DNA from 3 places in the Herminiimonas glaciei genome. Region 3 is predicted to be linked to each of the others. Evidence: riboswitches for the same ligand, from Rfam matches in the RefSeq annotation. Region 3 holds a riboswitch; each other region holds the start of a gene.
What was found. Region 3 has a riboswitch for thiamine pyrophosphate ahead of ACFQPC_RS11830 (TonB-dependent siderophore receptor). Riboswitches for the same ligand answer to the same signal wherever they lie in the genome.

Region 1 (6,432 bases), on a different contig from region 3:
GATCCGGAAAAAAGCTATACCCCGACCCGCTATCAGGATGCTGTGCCATTCATGATCGATAACGGCTTTGTCGATGCCGGCGTTACCGGTTCGGCGGCTGTGGCCAAAGCCTGGACGGCCAAAGGCGGTCGCATCTTGGCGGAGACCAAACCCGTCGCAATAAAGCAATTCCTGGCGACGAAAAAGCTCAGCGAATCCGACCGTGAAAAAGTAAAAACACTGTTGCTGACCTTGCCGGACAGCGAAGCAGGCCGGACCGCCTTGTCGAAAATCGGCATGACCGGCTTCGTGCCATGGAATACCGCCGTCATGGATGAAGCGACGGCGCGCCTCGGTCTCTAAAATTCGATCGCTGTAATGCAAAAAGGGGCCGCTTCATGCGGCCCCTTTGCTTTTCAAGCTGCGCGCAAAGCGACGCGCTTTTGCAATAAATCCAGCCAGCGCTCTCCGCAATTTTCATTACTGATACATAGTGCGTAATCGGTCACCGTGCGCGCAGCGCGTTCCAGCAACTGGATGTCGGCTTCGTGCTGGCGTGCCACGTGCGGGTCTTCCAGGAACAGCACACGGCGACACTGGTCCCTGTCGAGGATCAGTTCAGCAATCTGCGCGTCGCCGCCCATCGGACCGCTCAGGTATGGTTTGACCCAGTTGCGGCCTGCTTCTTCACCCTTGATTTTTTGCGCCAGCTTGTTCAGCAGGCTACCGGTGGTACCGGTTGCGCAACGAAAGCCGAACTGATCCAGTAAGTCAAAATGGCGTTCGGCGATTTCCAGCATGCGGCCTTTCATCGCATCGTGCGCAATCATTGCGATGCCTTCATTCTTCAGGTCGAAAGTCTCATCCAGCTCCGGATTCGGTGCGGCACCGATAGCAATCGACTCCAGCTCCAGCCATTCGCGCGCACCGGCCAGCGTCGACAGGAACGGTTTGCCATGGATGACGCATTGGCGTTTCAGCGCCACCGCTTCCGGAAAAATCGACGAAGGATCAACCGGATCCATCAGGTACATCACGGCATCCAGTCGCCGCGCCGGATCGGTATCGACGACGCGGGACACCAACTTCATCAGCCCGCCATGGCGGCCATACGGGAAACGTTCGATATGCGGGTAATTCTTCAGCAGGCCGAGATGGTCCATCGCATCCAGCGTACGCCCGACGACTATCAGTTGCGGTTGCAAATGTTGCTCTATCGCGATGCGGCTGCCGTTGAGCAAACGTGCCAATACGGAATTCGGCGCGTCCTGGTGGGTACGGCTGGTGGCTAAACCAATGCGGAATTGATGCGGGGTGGCAGACATAGGGAAAAGTGAAAACGGGCAATATTGCACCGCACAAACTTTATCATGACGACATGTTTTATTCACCTTCCGTACAACAATACCGAATATATTTCACAGACTTGATGTGGGCTTTTGATTTTTGCCGGATCCGATGTTATGCTGTGTTTATATACAGTATTTACCGTTTTCGTCGGGTCGCTCCCCCTCCAAGCTTTACTGTGCGACCCGACATTTCTATACCTGTGGTTGATGCCTGCCCGTCCAAGCACAGGCAAGTGTTGAACACTAAACTGCACTACCCACCCCGGACCTCAGGCATTTTCCAAAACGTTTTAATTCTTCTCCGGCATCGCAGATGAGTGATGGCTGGAGATCAGCCATTGACGGCCATCCCATTTGTACGTGTAGGTATAACGCGCCTTCACTTCCGAACCATCATCGAACTTGAATGTATACAGCCCGGAATCGCTGGCGCTGTTGCAGTTGATTTCTATCGCGCGGCTGTTGATGGTGCCGACCGGCTTGTGCTCTAGGAAGTGTTTGAAATAGTCCACTTTCTCGTCGGCCGTCAGGCGCGGCTTATTCGACAAGGTCGGCAGCAGTATGGATTTGCTGGCGTAGTTGGCGACCACTTTTTGCGGATCGCCGGTTTGCAACGATGCGTTCCAGCGATCAAATAAGGAAGCGACCTGTTTCTCCGTTGTGGCGTGACACACTTCAGACTTGGCATAAGCGTGGCCGGTAAAAGCGCAAGCAAGCATGACGACAACAGCAGTACGTGGAAAATACATAGAACCTCTCATCAAAAAATTAAAAAAATAAAGCATGCTCAAATGAAATCGTCACCTCCTGGGAGCAGCAGCTCTGCCGTTTTGTGAAAAAAAGATTATGAAGCCCGGATCGGCCGGTTTTTGGGAGTCTTTTCTGCTTTTAGCCTGCTTGGTCACCCTAATCACTTATAAGTTGCACAAGTCGGATTTGTCCTGCCTGCCACAAATCCGGCCAGCTGCCCGCAGAGGCTTGCCTATAAACGTTTTTTGGCTCAAAGTAGCGGCCTGTCTGAAAACTTGGCTCGGGGTCCTGCGCATATGCGTGGGTGAGAGATACCCGTTGAACCTGATTGAGGTAATCCTCGCGCAGGAAAGCACATAATCCATCGCCGCTCCCGCGGCATCGAATCCGCTGACCTGCCATCTATTTTTTGAAAGACCATGATGGCTTTACCAAACGCTCCTGCGGCCAGCAGCAATGCCGCTTTCACTCCTATCCCGGCAAACGAACGCGTCTTTTCCTTCCGCGATCATGCAGCACTGTGGTTCAGCCTCGGCGTCGGCCTGCTGGTCATGCAGATCGGGGCCTTCCTCGGCACTGCGCTCGGTACGCAAACCGCCTTGTTCGCCATCGTTGTCGGCTCCGTACTTGGTGCGGCCCTGCTCGCGCTGGTGGCATACATCGGCTTTGAACGTGGCCTGTCGAGCCCGGTACTGATGTGCCAGACCCTCGGCACATCGTTTGCCAAATTGCCGGTCGTGCTGAACGTGGTGCAATTGATAGGCTGGAGCGCGTTTGAGCTGGTCGTCATGCGTGATGGCACGACCGCGCTGATCAAGGACATTACCGGCCTCGATACGATCTGGCTACCCTACGTCACCGCCTTGTTCTGGGGCTTGCTGCTGGTCGGCCTGGCAACCGGCTCGATGATAGGACTGGTGCGCTGGTTCGTCGGTCGCTTCGGCCTGCCACTGGTAATCCTCTCACTGATCTGGCTGACCTACCAATTCGTCCTGAAAGCACAGGCACAAGGCCTGGACGCGATCTGGCATCGTGCAGGTGACGGCTCGATGAGCACGCTGGCTGGCATAGACCTGGTGATGGCGATGCCGGTATCGTGGCTGCCGCTGGTAGCCGACTTCGCGCGCTATGGAAAAGCCGGAGCCAGCACCTTCCGTGGCACCTGGCTCGGTTTTGCCGTTGCCAATATCTGGTGTCACGCCTTGGGCGTATTGATCGTCAGCACCTCCAATCCCGGCGCCGACCTGATGACCACCCTGTTGCTGGCGCAAGGCGGCCTGATCGCACTCGGCCTGATCCTGATCGATGAAATGGATAATGCTTACGGCGATGTGTATTCCGGTTCGGTTTCGCTGAATTTCCTGCACGGCAAATTCACGATACGCTTCTGGGGCATCACGCTCGCATTGGTCGCCACTGCCTGTGCCTTGTTCCTGCCGATGCATGGCCTGGAACCTTTCCTGCTGACCTTAAGCTCGGTATTTGTACCCTTGTTCGGTGTGGTGATTTCGCAGTTGGCTTTAAAAGGGGAAGCCACCGACAAAGGCGTGAACGTGGTACCGGTCGCGATCTGGCTGATAGGCATCGCAGCTTTCCATCTGTGCCCGATGATGTGGCCGGTAGTCGGCTCGGCTTTGCCTGCGCTGGCGATCACGCTGCTGCTCGGCAGCATTTATCGCATCGCACGCCGCCCCGCATTGCAATCAGCATAAATAAAAACGGCTGCCCGGTTTCCCTGGCAGCCGTTTTTCCTCACAAGCCGGCTTACTGCGCCGGCGTCCTGCTCCAGCCGCCACCCAGTGATTTGAAGACATCAGTGGTACCGGTCAGGCGCAACAAGCGCAGTTGCGCCAGTTGGTCATCAGCTGCAAACAAAGTGCGCTGCGCATCCAGCAGCGTATTCAAATCATCCGCACCTTCGCGATAACGCAATTCAGACAGCTGCAATGCACGCCGCGCTTCTTTCCTGATTTCAATTTGCGCCTGCTCTTGCGCCAGGTTGCGGCTGGCATTGCTGAGTGCATCGTCGACTTCTTTCAGCGATGCAAAGACGGTGCGACGATAACTCTCGACCAACTGGCGACGCACCGATTCGCTGGTCTGCACTTGCAGACGCAAACGATTACCGTCAAACAAGGTCTGCACAAAACTGGCCGTCAGTCCGACGCCGTATGCAGGATTGCCCAGCGCCAGCAAGGCGGCACTGGAATTCCCGGCACTACCCGTCAATGAAATCGTCGGCAGCAAAGCCGCACGCGCTGCAGCCACATTCGCGTCGGCGGCATACAACTGTGCTTCCACACTCGCCAGGTCAGGCCTGCGCGTAATCAGTGTCGAAGGCAAACCAGGGCTGACTTCCGGCACCGTCAATACATTCAAATCCTGTGCCGCTACCTGCAAGGCCTGTGGCTGGCGTCCCAGCAAGATCGCCAGTGCGCTGACCGTCTGCCGCTCCTGCACCTGCAAAGGCAGCAGGATGTTGCGTTGCGCCAGCACCGTGCCGCGCTGACGGCTCATATCGAGGGCCGAAGCGGAACCATAGCGGTAACGTGCTTCCACGATCGCATACACCTTCTCCGCGATCGCCAGATTTTCTTGCGCGACCTTCAGGCGCACGCGCAAGGCCAGCGTCTGGAAATAAGCATTCGCCACCCCTGTCGTCAGTGTCAGGCGCACGGTTTCCATGTCGTAGCGGCTGGCATTCAATGAAGCATTGGCACCGCTGGCGACTGCGGCTACCCGGCCCCACACATCGACTTCATAGGCGACGCTGAGCGCGACACCGGTGTTTTCTGTCTTGGTCCAGCCGGTAGGCGTAACGCCCGGCTTGTTGGAACCGACACCGGTATTCGCGCTGACGGTCAGCAAAGGAAATAAGGAAGCACCCGCCAGACGTGCCGTAATCTCGGCCTGTGTCACGCGTTCGGCGGCAATATTCAAATCAGGATTGTTGGCCAGCGCCTGGTCGATCAGGCCTGACAATTCATCCGAACCAAAACCGCGCCACCAGTCGCGTTGCAATTCGGCGGTAGCAGATGAGGATTCAGCCCAGCTGGCGGGCATTTCCAGATTCGGTTTGGTCGCATCAATGCGCCCGGCGCAGGCACTCAAGGCCAGCGCAGCAGCAACTGCCAGTGCCAGGCGGGTATGACGGAAAGTTAAACGTGGATTCATTAATTTCATTTCATTCTGCCGACAAGGCGACCACAGGGTCGAGTTGCGCTGCTTTCTTCGCAGGCAGGTAACCAAACACCAGCCCCGTCATGAAGGCACAGCCAAAGGCCAGCACCACCGGGGTCAGCGAATACTTGATAGGCGTGCCGAAGGCATCGATCACCGCGGCTGTCGCCAGCCCGCCAACCACACCTATCGCACCGCCTATAGCGGATACCACCACTGCTTCGATCAGGAACTGCTGCATGATGTTGGCCTCACGCGCACCGGTCGCCATGCGGATACCGATTTCCCGCGTGCGTTCGGTCACCGATACCAGCATGATATTCATCACGCCGATACCGCCGACCAGCAGCGAGATCGCCGCAATCGAACCGAGCAGGATGGTCAGCGTATTTTGTGTCTGTTCCATCGCCTCCATGATGGAAGCCATATTGCGGATCTGGTAATCGACGGTGCCGTGGCGTTCCAGCAGCAGCTTGTCGACTTCTTCCTGCGTATCATCTATGTGCTCGACATTCTCCACCGCCACCGTCACGTTGCGCAGATAGCGCTGGCCGGACAAACGCAAGCTGCTGGTCGAGTAAGGCACGAACACCACATCATCCTGATCCGAACCCATAGGTGACGCACCGCGTTCCGACATTACACCAACCACCTGGAACAACAGGTTATTGACCAGGACAAATTCACCGATCGGATTTTCATCCGCAAACAAGGCCGTTGCCACGGTTTTGCCCAGCACCGCAACCGCGGCATAATTCGATTCGTCTTCCTCACTAAAGAAAGTACCTTGCGCGACTGGCCACTGCCGCGCCAAAGGGAACTTGGCCGAGGTACCGGTCACACTGGTCGAAGTATCCGAAGTACCAAAGCGCAAAGTCACGCTGCTGCTCTGTTCAGGTACCGCTGCCAGCACATTCGGCAATTCGTCGATCGCACGTACGTCTTCAACCACCAGCGTTGCCGTGCTATTGAAGCCACGTTGATTCGGTACACCCGGACGCACCAGCAAGAGGTTGGAACCCATCGCACTGATGCGCTCCACCACTTCGGCCTTGGCACCGTCCCCGATCGCCAGCATGGCAATCACCGAAGCGACGCCAATCACGATGCCGAGTAGCGTCAATACTGAACGGAAGAAATTCGCACGCAGGGAACGCAGCGCCATCTTGGCCGC
Region 2 (6,432 bases), on a different contig from region 3:
TTCGCTGGCAGCGCGGGTCTGTTCGAGGTCTTTGTATTTACCGCTGCCTACCAAGAGGCGGGAGCGATAAGTGGTGCCGGCGATCGTCAGTTGCTCGTCGGCGAAATGTGGACTACTCATGGTGTAACTCCTCTGGAATACCTAAACAGCAAATAAAAGGCAAGCTCGCGCTTGCCTTCTATTTGCTTCATTCATTAACCGCCACCTATGGCGCGCACGATATCAATGGAGTCCGTCGCCAGCAAACGACGTTGCGGCCAATCGCTATCCGACAGGACTTCGCGATTGATGGCGACGGCTATGGCCTTGCCGGTCAAGGACAAGGATGCCACCAGGTCGCTCACGGTGGAGCCGTCCTCGACCTGATATGCGCTGCCATTCAGCTGTAGCGTGATCATCATTGCTTTTGATAAATCTCGGCACCACTCTTCACGAACTCGATTGCCTTCACTTCCATGCCCGCTTTCAAAGCCTGGATTTCCGTGATGCCCTGCTTCGCTGCATAGTCACGCACTTCCTGAGTGATTTTCATCGAACAGAAATGCGGGCCGCACATCGAGCAGAAATGCGCGACCTTGGCTGAATCCTTGGGCAAAGTTTCATCATGGAATTCGCGCGCCTTGTCCGGATCCAGACCGATGTTGAACTGGTCCTCCCAACGGAATTCGAAACGCGCTTTCGACAAGGCATTGTCACGAATCTGCGCACCGATATGACCTTTCGCCAGATCGGCGGCATGTGCAGCGATTTTGTAAGTGATGATGCCGTCCTTGACGTCGACCTTGTTCGGCAAACCGAGATGCTCTTTCGGCGTGACATAGCAAAGCATCGCCGTACCATACCAACCGATCTGCGCCGCACCGATACCGGAAGTAATGTGGTCATAGCCCGGTGCAATATCGGTCGTCAACGGCCCCAGCGTATAGAACGGCGCTTCATGGCATTGTTCCAGTTGCAGGTCCATGTTTTCTTTGATCAGGTGCATAGGGACATGACCAGGACCTTCGATCATCACTTGCACATCATGCTTCCATGCGATCTGCGTCAGCTCTCCCAGCGTTTTCAATTCACCCAGTTGCGCTTCATCATTCGCGTCATAGATGGAACCCGGACGCAAGCCATCGCCCAGGCTGAAGGACACGTCATAGGCTTTCATGATTTCGCAGATGTCTTCGAAGTGTTCGTACAGGAAAGATTCCTTGTGATGTGCGAGACACCACTTCGCCATGATGGAACCGCCACGCGACACGATGCCGGTCATGCGCTTCGCCGTCAGTGGCACATAGCGCAGCAAGACACCGGCATGGATGGTGAAGTAATCGACGCCCTGCTCTGCCTGTTCGATCAGCGTGTCGCGGAAAATTTCCCAGGTCAGGTCTTCGGCCTTGCCATTTACCTTTTCCAGCGCCTGGTAAATCGGCACGGTACCGATAGGCACGGGCGAGTTGCGGATAATCCATTCGCGTGTTTCATGGATGTGTTTGCCGGTCGACAGATCCATTACATTGTCGCCGCCCCAACGTATCGCCCAAGTCATTTTTTCGACTTCTTCACCGATCGAAGAAGTGACCGCCGAGTTACCGATATTCGCGTTGATTTTGACCAGGAAGTTACGCCCTATGATCATAGGTTCGATTTCCGGGTGATTGATGTTGGCTGGAATGATGGCGCGGCCGCGCGCGATTTCACTGCGCACAAATTCTGCAGTGATCTCTTGTGGAATCGCAGCACCGAACGATTGCCCCGGGTGCTGACGTCCCATCAACTCGGCCAGCTTCTCACCTTTAGGACCGGATTTTTTCAGTTCTTCCAGGTAGGCGCGACGATTCATGTTTTCACGGATCGCAACGAATTCCATTTCCGGCGTGATGATGCCCTGACGTGCGTAGTGCATTTGCGAGACGTTTTTACCAGCCAATGCACGACGTGGTTTGCGATGCAGGTTGAAACGCAACTCGGCCAGCTTCGGATCGTTCAGGCGTTCTATCCCGTATTCCGACGTCGGGCCTGGTAGTTCTTCCGTGTCATTGCGTTCGAGTATCCACGGCAGGCGCGGCGTATCCAGGCCGGAACGTATATCTATCTTCGCCGCAGGGTCGGTGTAAGGACCCGAGGTGTCATACACATAGATGGGTGGGTTCTTTTCAAAACCGAACGAAGCTGGCGTATCGGACTGCGTAATCTCACGCATAGGCACGCGGATGTCGGGACGCGAACCTTCGATATAAATTTTGCGGGAATTCGGCAGCGGCTGGATTGCTGCTTCGTCTACTGTCGCAGTGGCGGACAGGAATTTGGGATTGGCATTCATTTTGGCTCCTTGGCTAACTACAGTGGCTTGGAGCCAGCTCAGGAGGTTTCGAGGACAGCTATCGTTTCAAGGAGGGCATCGTGGGGCGATGCAATGCGGATTCCTGATGCGACATCGTTCTCGTTAGCTTCCCTTCGCTGGCATTATCCAGATCAGGTTCAAGGGTTTTTCTCACCCGGCGGGATGCGGTATGCATCTGCCTAGGACCCCTAGCTTTTTACTTCTACAACGGGTGCAACAAACTACAACGCGAGTCTATGCAATAAAACGACTACGTCAATTGACCCGGGTCAAACTTTTACATCTGACATGAATGGCTTGCTTGCCTACCGGAAAACAAACCATTCATGTCAGTTCTGGAAAACGGCAAGGATGCTGTTTTCCAGAAACTGTTACAACTCAGCTATTACTTAACTGTTGCGATGTGCAACAAGTTGGTTGTACCCGATTCACCGAATGGCAAGCCAGCCGAGATAGCGATGTAATCACCCTTCTTGGCAAAACCTTCATGCACAGCGGCCGCCACTGCTTCGCTGACCATATCATCAACAGACTTAACATCCTGGCCACCAACGATCGAGTGGATACCCCAAACCCATGCCAGACGACGTGCGGTCTTCAGTTCTGGAGTGATGCTCAGGATCGACGTGGTCGGACGTACACGCGCAGCGCTCATGCTGGTGCTGCCGGATTTTGTGTATGTCACAGTAGCGACAGCTTTGATCGCAGCCGTGGTGTCACGCAAGGCGTTGCAAATTGCATCTTCCGCGGTTGGACGTGGTGTCACTTGCTGTGCATCCAGCAGTGTGCGGTAGACCGGATCGCTTTCCACTTCCTTGATGATGCTGTCCATCATTTGAACGGCACGAACAGGGTTCTTGCCGCTGGCCGATTCCGCAGACAACATCACGGCATCTGCGCCTTCATAAATGGCGTTGGCTACGTCCGATGCTTCTGCACGGGTTGGCATAGGCGATTCGGTCATCGATTCCAACATGTGTGTTGCAACGATAGTTGGACGGCCGTATTTACGCGATACACGGATGATTTCTTTCTGAGCGCGCGGCACTTGCGAGATCGGCAGTTCAACACCCAAATCACCACGAGCAACCATGACGGAGTCAGAAGCTTTGCAGATCGCATCGATGTCGAGCATTGCTGCTGGTTTTTCGATCTTCGATTGAATCAGAGCGCGGTCGCCGATGATCTTGCGTGCATCTTCGATATCGGAAACTTGTTGCACGAACGACAGAGCTACCCAGTCCACGCCCAACGACAATGCGAATTCCAGATCAACCAGATCTTTCGGTGTCATTGCAGGGATAGGCAGAATTGCGTCTGGCACGTTGACGCCTTTGCGGTTCGAAATCTTACCGCCGGTAGTCACACGTGTGACGATGCGGTCACCCGAGTTGCTTTCGATCGAAACACGAATTTTGCCGTCATCGAACAACAGGTTTTGACCAGCTTTGACAACTTCGAACAGTTCAGGATGTGGCAGGTAAACGCGTGTTGCATCACCTGGAGTCTGATCGCGGTCGAGCACGAATTGCGAACCTTCAGCCAACACAGCGGAATCGCCATTGAAGGTACCCAGACGAATCTTCGGACCTTGCAGATCGCAGAGGATGGCAACCGGACGGCCGTATTTGGTTTCCAGGCTACGCACGATTTCGTGACGTGCGCGGTGATCTTCGTGCGAACCATGGCTGAAGTTGAAGCGGAACATGTCCACTCCAGCTTCAAACAATGCGCTGATGGTTTCCAGATCGCCACTTGCTGGGCCCAGGGTAGCAACGATTTTTGCTTTACGATTACGTCTCATGACAGATCTTCTTCTTAAATGAAAAATGAAAAATGAATACCGCTATGACTGGATCACAGACACAGCGGGAAAATAAATTACAAAATCAGGATGGCCCGGAAGTCATTCACGTTGGTACGTGTCGGACCACTGACGATCAGGTCACCGAGTGCACTGAAGAAACCATAACCATCGTTGTTCTCCAACATGGCTTTGGCATTCAGGCCTTGCTCAGCGGCACGGGTCCATGAATCTGGTTGATAGATGGCACCGGCGTTGTCTTCCGAACCATCGATACCATCGGTGTCGCATGCCAACGCATGTATACCGGCAGTACCTTGCAGGGACACTGCCAGGCTCAACAGGAATTCTGCATTGCGGCCGCCACGACCTTTGCCGCGTACGGTGACAGTCGTTTCACCGCCGGACAGGATGACGCACGGCTTGGCAAACGGCTGGCCATATTTCGCAACCTGCTTGGCCAACGCTGCATGCACCATACCGACGTCGCGCGACTCACCTTCAAGGTCATTGGACAGGATGTAAGGCGTGATACCGGCAGCGCGCGCTTTGGCCGCAGCGGCTTCCAGTGCATGCTGTGCGGTTGCCATCACATGGTGTTCATTGCGTGCGAAACGCGGATCACCCGGCTTCGGTGTTTCACCAGCGCCGGATTCGAGATGCTTCAGGATATTGTCCGGAATTTCGATGCCGTATTTTTTCAGGATCGCCAGGGATTCCGCACAAGTCGTCGGATCAGGCAGGGTAGGACCGCTGGCGATCACACCAGGATCATCGCCCGGCACATCGGAGATCAGCAGCGTCACGACACGTGCCGGGGCACATGCCAACGCCAGGCGACCACCTTTGATGGCGGACAGGTGCTTGCGCACACAGTTCATTTCGGAAATCGTTGCGCCGCTTTTCAGCAGGGCTTTATTCAATGCTTGCTTTTGCTCAAGCGTAATGCCTTCACCCGGCAAGCTCAGCAAGGCGGAACCGCCGCCAGTGATCAGGCACAAAACCAGATCATCTTCGGTCAAACCCTTGACCAGTTCCAGCATACGGCCAGCTGCCTGACGGCCAGCTTCATCCGGGACCGGATGTGCCGCTTCTACTACTTCAATTTGTTTGCAGTCAGCGCCGTGACCATAACGCGTCACGATCAAGCCTTCTACTTTGCCTGGCCACGTATCTTCAACTACCTTGGCCATTGCTGCAGCACCTTTACCGGCGCCAATCACCAGGGTACGACCCTTGGCAGATTGTTTAGGCAGATAGGCAGGCATGCACTTCTGTGCGCTCACGGCCTCAACTGCGGTGGCATACAGGTCATTCAAAAACTGACGTGGATCAATCGACATGGGGCAAGCTACTTTTAAAAATTTTGAATCAAACCGGCATTGCACCTGAATGCAATGCCGGCAGCAGTACTCAAATCAGTCGAACGAATTACGCCTTGGCGATTTCGTGGTTCGACATGATTTCGATCGCGCGGCACAGTGCCGAGTGATCCAGACCGCTCATGCCATTTGCTGCGCATGCGTTCATCAATTCCTGGGTGTTTGCAGTGTTAGGCAACGATACGCCCATTGCTTTTGCACCTTGCAATGCCAGGTTCAAATCTTTTTGATGCAGTTCGATACGGAAGCCTGGGTTGAATGTACGTTTAACCATACGTTCACCGTGTACTTCCAGAATACGCGAGTTAGCAAAACCGCCCATCAGAGCCTGACGGACTTTTGCTGGATCTGCGCCTGCTTTCGATGCGAACAACAGGGCTTCGGAAACAGCCTGGATGTTCAATGCAACGATGATTTGGTTTGCTACTTTGGTGGTTTGACCGTCGCCGTTGCCGCCAACTAGGGTGATGTTTTTACCCATCAGTTCAAACAAAGGTTTGACTGTGTTGAACGCTGCTTCCGAACCGCCGACCATGATGGTCAGTGAAGCTGCTTTAGCACCGACTTCACCGCCGGATACTGGTGCATCCAGGTATTCGCAACCCAGTGCATTTACTTTTTTCGCGAATTCTTTGGTAGCGATAGGCGAGATCGAGCTCATGTCGACCACGATTTTGCCTTTAGCCAGACCAGCCGCAACACCGTTTTCTGCGAACAGAACTGCGTCCACGTGCGGGGTATCCGGCACCATGGTGATGATGATGTCTGCGCTCTTGGCAACTTCAGCGCCCGATTTGCAAACTGTTGCGCCGCCGTCGATCAATTCTTGTGCTGGTGCTTTTTGATCATGCAAAAACAGTTGGTGACCACCCTTTTGCAGGTTCAGCGCCATTGGTGCGCCCATGATACCCAAA
Region 3 (6,432 bases):
CGACCTCGCCGCCTGTTACCATTTATGCGCGTTGAAGAACTGGGATGACCTGATCTACACGCATATCTCCGCCACCGTACCCGGCGAAGAAGGTCGTTTCCTGATCAACCCTTTCGGTTTCCGCTTTGATGAAATCACCGCATCCAATCTGGTGAAGATTGATTTGCAGGGCAATATCATCGGCGACCAGACCTACCGCGTGAACGTCACCGGCTTCGCGATCCACGGCGCAGTCCATGCAGCGCGTCCGGATGCGATGTGCGTCATGCACCTGCATAATGAAAATGGGGTCGCAGTCGGCATGCAACAAGGGGGCTTGTTGCCCTTGTCGCAGCATGCGATGCGCTTCTACCGGCAGATCGGCTATCACGATTACGAAGGCCTGGCCTTGTCGCCGGTCGAGCAGGTGCGCCTGATAGAACGCCTCGGTGATTATCCGGCCATGCTCTTGCGCAACCACGGCACATTGATCAGCGGCCGCACGATAGCTGAAGCCTACGTCTTGATGGATACGCTGGACAAAGCCTGCTCCTTCCAGCTGAAGGCACAATCCGGCGGCGGTCCGCTAAACATTCCGGCGCCTGAGATTTGCGCCAAGACTTACAAGGAACTGCTCGGTGACGGTTCGCCGGAAGGCATACTCGAATGGCCGGCGCTGCTGCGCAAGCTGGATGCGGTCTCGCCGTCTTATCGTCATTGATCTAATAGATCGCTTTATTATTCTTACTAACCAAAAAGGAAAACCCATGCCAACTATCAATGTGCAATTATTCGAAGGCCGTACCGTTGAACAAAAACGCGCTTTCGTCAAAGCCGTAACCGAAGCAACCGTCGCCACCCTGGGCTCCAGTGCTGAATCCGTCGATATCATCATCGAAGACGTGAAACGTGAAAACTGGGCAACCGGCGGCAAACTGTGGTCTGACGTTTAAGCTCGACGCTGATGTACACGCGTCCTTAAGCGCACACCAGCAGCCCGCAGTACATCAGCACTTTCATTCCCCCCATGCCCACTGAATCGAGTCTGGAAGACCTGCGCCGCTATGCGGTCGCGCGTACCTTATTTACACCGACTACCTTGCCCGCAGCGATACAGCGCCTGGGCTTCGTACAAGCTGACCCTATACGTGCGCCAGCCCGGGCGCAGGATTTGACGCTGCGTCATCGCGTCAAGGATTATCGCGCCGGTGATCTGGAACGCCGCTATGCGCGTCTCGCGATAGATGAAGATTGTTTCGTCAACTATGGCTTCCTGCCGCGCGAGCATCTGGCATTGATGCATCCACGCCAACCCCGGAAAACCTGGAATGCCGAGACCCGGCGCAAGGCTGCTGACGTGCTGGCCTTTGTGCGTGAGCGCGGCGTGGTCCATCCACGCGAGGTCGAACAGCATTTTGCGCACGGACGCGTGCAGAACTACTGGGGTGGTTCGAGTAATGCCAGCACGCAATTGCTGGACGGCATGCACTACCGTGGTTTGTTGCGGGTAAAACGGCGCGATAGCGGCACCCGTGTCTATGAAGTGGCGACGCATCAACCGTCGGATGACAGCCCGGCTGCCAGTGCCCGGTGTGCAGCCGCCCTGATAGCACTCGTGCTGCGCAAGTACGCGCCATTACCAGCGGCCAGCCTGACTTACCTGGCGCGCCTGCTAGGCTACGGTGCACCACATCTGGCAGTGCAGACGCAGGCAGCACTGCGACTTGCACGCGAACACGTGGCCAGTTGTCGTATCGATGGAACGACCTGGTACTGGCCCGCCGATGAAAACCCGCGTTCGCGTCGTTACGCGGTCGACGATAGTGTGCGATTACTCGCTCCTTTTGATCCGGTGGTCTGGGATCGACGTCGCTTCGCCCTGCTCTGGGACTGGACTTACAAATTCGAAGCCTATACACCGCCAGCCCGACGCCAGTTCGGTTATTACGCGCTGCCCATGCTCTGGCGTGATCAGGTGATAGGCTGGGCTAATGTGTCGACGCGTGATGCTCAACTGGACGCTACATTCGGCTATGTGGCAGGCGCAACACCCAAAGGGGCGGCTTTCCGCAATGCATTAGATGAGGAATTGCAGCGCATGCAGCAATTCCTCAGTCCGCGTTGATGCTGGACTGTCAGCCAGGAGCGCGAGCTCTTCCCTTGGTGCTGTAACGCACAGCAGCCTCCCTGCGAATGCGTTAAGGTAGTCGTTCACGCATGCGCAGTGCAGGAGTGCGATCATGAACAAGGCATTTGTAAAAGAATCGAATGACGACGACGCCGTATCACCGGTGCCGGAGATGCCGGTCGGCGTCAGGAACTACATTACTCCGGGTGGTTATCACACACTGCAAACGGAATTGCAGCATCTGCTGGATGTGGCACGGCCTGCGGCGTTGCAGGCAGATACTGAAAGTGCGGATCTGGAATCCGCGCCGGAAGCATCGCTACGTGAAATTGATACACGCATCCATTACCTGCAAACGCGCCTCGAAACGGCAGAGATAGTTGATGCCAGTGTGCATGCAGATGGTGAGCAGATATTCTTTGGTGCCACGGTGGAATACGAAAATGCTGCAGGTGAACAGCACCAAGTGACGATAGTGGGACTGGATGAACTGGACCCGGCGCAAGGGCGGATCAGCTGGCTATCACCGCTCGCGCAAAGCCTGCTCGGTGCGCATGAGGGAGATGCGGTATCGTTGCAAAGCCCGGCCGGTCATGAAGAGTTGCAAGTGTTGACAGTGCGTTACCCGCACAGCAGTTGAACGCCTGGTGTTGGAAGTTGTCCTATAGTTAATCGCACTATCCACTATCGCAAGGAGTCTCACATGACAGAGCATAAGTCCAAAGCGAAGCCGGCCGTTGCAGGAAAGCCGTCCGACGTAGAGCCGCATACACATGACGAAGACTTGCTGGACGATGCATTGGAGGCGACCTTCCCAGCCAGTGATCCGGTGGCGGAAATTCCAACTGACAGCGCGCCTTCCAGGCAGGAAAAAGCGAAGGACGAATTGCTCGATACGGCACTGGACCTGAGCTTTCCCGCCAGCGATCCCATCTCGGTGACGTCGGGTATTACGCGCATCCGGCAGGGTAAATCTGCTATCACCAAGAAAATCAAATAAGTCATATGCCTGTATGGCGATTTGTTGACCTCGGTTAAGATCGGCGAAATTTGCCACAACTTGCGGCAAAAATGCCATTCCGTGCTCTTCTTCTTTCGTGTTACCATTCGGCCACGCTAGGGGTCCTGAAGAGTTAAACGTCTTCGGGTGAGAAAAAACCCTCCGTACCTGACCTGGATAATGCCAGCGTAGGGAAGCGCAAAGTCCACGCAATTTCTTTGTCCATTCCTTCGCGCGCATTCGTTTTTCTAACGCGATTGATTGAACAAAACATGTCTGTACCCCACTCCCGTCGTTCCCTGATAGCCCTGGCCGTTGCGCAAGCTTGTGCGTTTGCACCTGTTGCGATGGCGGAGACTTCCGAAAATGTTTTGCCTGAAGTGGTTGTGACTTCCGGGTCGGCACCGGACGGTATTGCGCGCAATGCAAGCGTCGGCGGTTTCTCCGATACCCCTTTGCTGCAGACACCGGCTTCGATCAGCGTCATCACCGCCGAGCAGATGCAGGAGCGCAGCATACGCACCGCGACCGATGCGGTGAAATACGACGCCAGCGTACAGAATTCCTATAACGCAGTCGGCCTGTCCGACTGGTTTGCGATCCGCGGCTTTACGCTGGACATGGGTTCCAACTATCGCAAGGATGGCATGGTGATCCTGGCGCATTCGGCGATTCCGATGGAAAACAAGGAACGCCTCGAAATCCTCAAAGGTCTGGCAGGCATGCAGGCGGGTATTGCTTCTGCCGGCGGCATCCTTAATTACGTAACCAAGCGTCCTACCGACACCCCGCTGCGTTCGGCGACCTTTGAAGTGCGCGAGCGCGGTACCGTTTACAGTGCAATAGACCTTGGCGGTCGTTCCGATGACAAGCGCTTTGGTTATCGCATTAATGCGGCGGCGGAAGATATCAAGTCCTATGTAAAAGGTTCGAATGGCGACCGGCGTTTTGTTTCCGGCTCCTTTGACTGGCGCATCAGCCCGCGTGCCTTGCTGCAGGTGGATATGGATTACCAGCACAAGTCGCAGCTGACAGTGCCCGGCTTCCAGTTGCTCGGCCCTGAACAACGCATTCCTACCGGCGTCAGCGGCAAGACTATGCTGAATAACCAGACATGGAGTTTGCCGGTCACCGATGACACCAACAATCTCGGCGTTAAATTTGAATACGAGTTGAATGACAATTGGCGCACCACCTTGCAAGCCAACAAGTTTGAATTGCGGCGTGATGATGCAGTGGCGCTGGCATCCGGCTGCCCGGCGCAACTCCTGAACTTCGGGTATTGCTCAAACGGTGATTTTGGCTTGTATGACTTGCGTCGTGAAAATGACAAGCGCTCCGTCATGACTACGCAGGCTTTGTTGCAAGGTAAGTTTGCGACGGGTAGTGTGAAGCATGATTTGACCACTGGCGTATCGACACTGAACCGACGGGACAACTATGCAGACTATCTGTTCACGCCGACAGTCGGTGGCTTGCCGGGTAACATCTATACCCTGCCGCAACGGGCATTAACCCAGGAGCAGGCATTGCCGGTTGCCTTGCGTCGCAAGGATGATGAACAGTCCTTCTTCGTGCAAGACGTGATGGCATTGAACGAACAGTTCAAAGTGCATGCAGGCGTACGTTATACGAAACTAAAGCGTGTTCAGTTTGCTGCGGATGGATCGAATATCCGCAACACCGATTCAGACTTTGTTTTGCCTAACGTCGCTTTGGTGTATAGCCCGAAAGCGAATCTCTCTTTCTATGCATCGTATGCACAAGGGATGGAGCCAGGCGGAGAAATCCCGTCGGGCTTGCCTAACTCAGAGTCCGTGCTGGATCCATATAAGTCGAAGCAGATTGAAGTCGGTGTTAAGGCCGACATCACACCTGATGTCAGCGTTTCTGCAGCCCTGTTCCAGATCAAACGCCGTAACGAATACGTGAAAGCTTCAAGCTCGGATGCAACTGCGGGGGTAGGAGCCTATGTGGCAGCGGGTGAACAGGTAAATCGTGGGCTCGAGTTTGCGGCGCAGGGACGTGTGACACGCGACTTGATGTTGGGTGCCAGCTTTACCGCAATGGAAGCGAAGGCGGTCGGAACCGGTGATCCGGATATCGAAGGCAAACGTGTCGGCAATGTGCCGAAGTTCAAATCAGCGGTCTATGTAGACTATGCATTGCCGCAAATGCCTGCCGTGAAATTGAATGCGACATGGATTTATTCGACCAGCAAGATATTTGCACCGAATAGCCAAATCGCTTCCCTGAACAAAAGCGTAGATGGCTACCATGTACTGAACATTGGTGCGCGTTATGCAACCAAGATCAGCGGCAAGACGACTACCTTCCGTTTCGGTATCGATAACGTATTCGATAAATTCTATTGGGGTGATGCGGCGAATGCCTTTGGCGGTTACCTGATTCCGGGTGCGCCACGCCTGGCCAGATTGTCGGTACAGGTGGATTTCTAATCCTGCTCGACGGGCCAATATCAAACAAAATGCCACCTTTGACCGGTGGCATTTTTTTATTCCGTATCTTGCGTCGACAAATAAGCACTGACCTGTTGTACGCGTTGTCCGGTATCGCCGGATACCAACAGATAAGGAATCGCTGCAGCATCCAGTGCCTGTAGCAGGAGTCGATGTATTTCCTGTCGCACGCTATCGGATTCCCGCTGCAAACCGTCGGCCACCCAGGGATTGCTTGGTTCCGCCACGATCGTAAAATCATAGCGATGCGTCAGCGCGAGCTGGCTGAGTGCCGGCTCGACTTCGCCAAAATAGTACTGGCTATACAGCGCAGTCATCAGCGGTGTCGTGTCGCAAAACAGGAAGCGATGCGCTTGCGCGGCTGCGATGTTTTCACGTGCAATTTGCGTATGGGCGATCAGGATTTGTTCATGCGCTTGCGGCGTACGCTGCCTTGTTTCGACAAACTCACGCAGGTATTCAGGTACCCATACGGTCTGGTAGTGTGCAGCCAAAGCTGCTGCCAGGGTCGACTTGCCGGTTGATTCCGCGCCCAGCAGGGCTATGCGTAACGGAGCGCTATGCATCTCAGGATAGTCCTTGCGTGCGCAGCGATTTATCCCAGGTACGCAAACCGATCACGGCCAGCACGACGAAGATGGCGAACAGGAAGGCGGTCAGGTACAAATCCTTGTGCAGGTACAAGCCTATGTAAATCAGGTCTATGACTATCCACACATACCAATTTTCCAGCTTCTTGCGCGAGAGCAGGATCTGGCCGACCAGGCTGCCGGCGGTGAGGAAGGCATCGATATGCGGCACATCGGTATCGGTGAACATGCGCAGGAAAGCGGCAATCGCAATAA

Region 1: it holds a riboswitch for thiamine pyrophosphate, as region 3 does, so the genes downstream of both, ACFQPC_RS08785 (purine-cytosine permease family protein) here and ACFQPC_RS11830 (TonB-dependent siderophore receptor) in region 3, are expected to answer to the same signal.
Region 2: it holds a riboswitch for thiamine pyrophosphate, as region 3 does, so the genes downstream of both, thiC (phosphomethylpyrimidine synthase ThiC) here and ACFQPC_RS11830 (TonB-dependent siderophore receptor) in region 3, are expected to answer to the same signal.

The regions. Positions count from the first base shown of each region.
Region 1 is NZ_JBHTBU010000001.1:1,949,095-1,955,526, forward strand. Features, by position in the region: gene ACFQPC_RS08770 (phosphate/phosphite/phosphonate ABC transporter substrate-binding protein) at 1-342, shown strand, start outside; gene ACFQPC_RS08775 (methylglyoxal synthase) at 396-1,304, opposite strand; gene ACFQPC_RS08780 (nuclear transport factor 2 family protein) at 1,619-2,077, opposite strand; TPP riboswitch at 2,350-2,446, shown strand; gene ACFQPC_RS08785 (purine-cytosine permease family protein) at 2,501-3,790, shown strand; gene ACFQPC_RS08790 (efflux transporter outer membrane subunit) at 3,843-5,252, opposite strand; gene ACFQPC_RS08795 (MacB family efflux pump subunit) at 5,263-6,432, opposite strand, start outside.
Region 2 is NZ_JBHTBU010000003.1:158,571-165,002, reverse strand. Features, by position in the region: gene ACFQPC_RS17365 (thiazole synthase) at 1-120, opposite strand, end outside; gene thiS (sulfur carrier protein ThiS) at 195-401, opposite strand; gene thiC (phosphomethylpyrimidine synthase ThiC) at 398-2,311, opposite strand; TPP riboswitch at 2,424-2,532, opposite strand; gene pyk (pyruvate kinase) at 2,718-4,136, opposite strand; gene ACFQPC_RS17345 (glycerate kinase type-2 family protein) at 4,214-5,479, opposite strand; gene glxR (2-hydroxy-3-oxopropionate reductase) at 5,568-6,432, opposite strand, start outside.
Region 3 is NZ_JBHTBU010000002.1:207,891-214,322, reverse strand. Features, by position in the region: gene ACFQPC_RS11855 (class II aldolase/adducin family protein) at 1-700, shown strand, start outside; gene ACFQPC_RS11850 (4-oxalocrotonate tautomerase) at 672-932, shown strand; gene ACFQPC_RS11845 (DNA glycosylase AlkZ-like family protein) at 1,007-2,104, shown strand; gene ACFQPC_RS11840 (GreA/GreB family elongation factor) at 2,220-2,747, shown strand; gene ACFQPC_RS11835 (hypothetical protein) at 2,811-3,107, shown strand; TPP riboswitch at 3,216-3,319, shown strand; gene ACFQPC_RS11830 (TonB-dependent siderophore receptor) at 3,380-5,566, shown strand; gene ACFQPC_RS11825 (AAA family ATPase) at 5,623-6,153, opposite strand; gene pnuC (nicotinamide riboside transporter PnuC) at 6,155-6,432, opposite strand, start outside.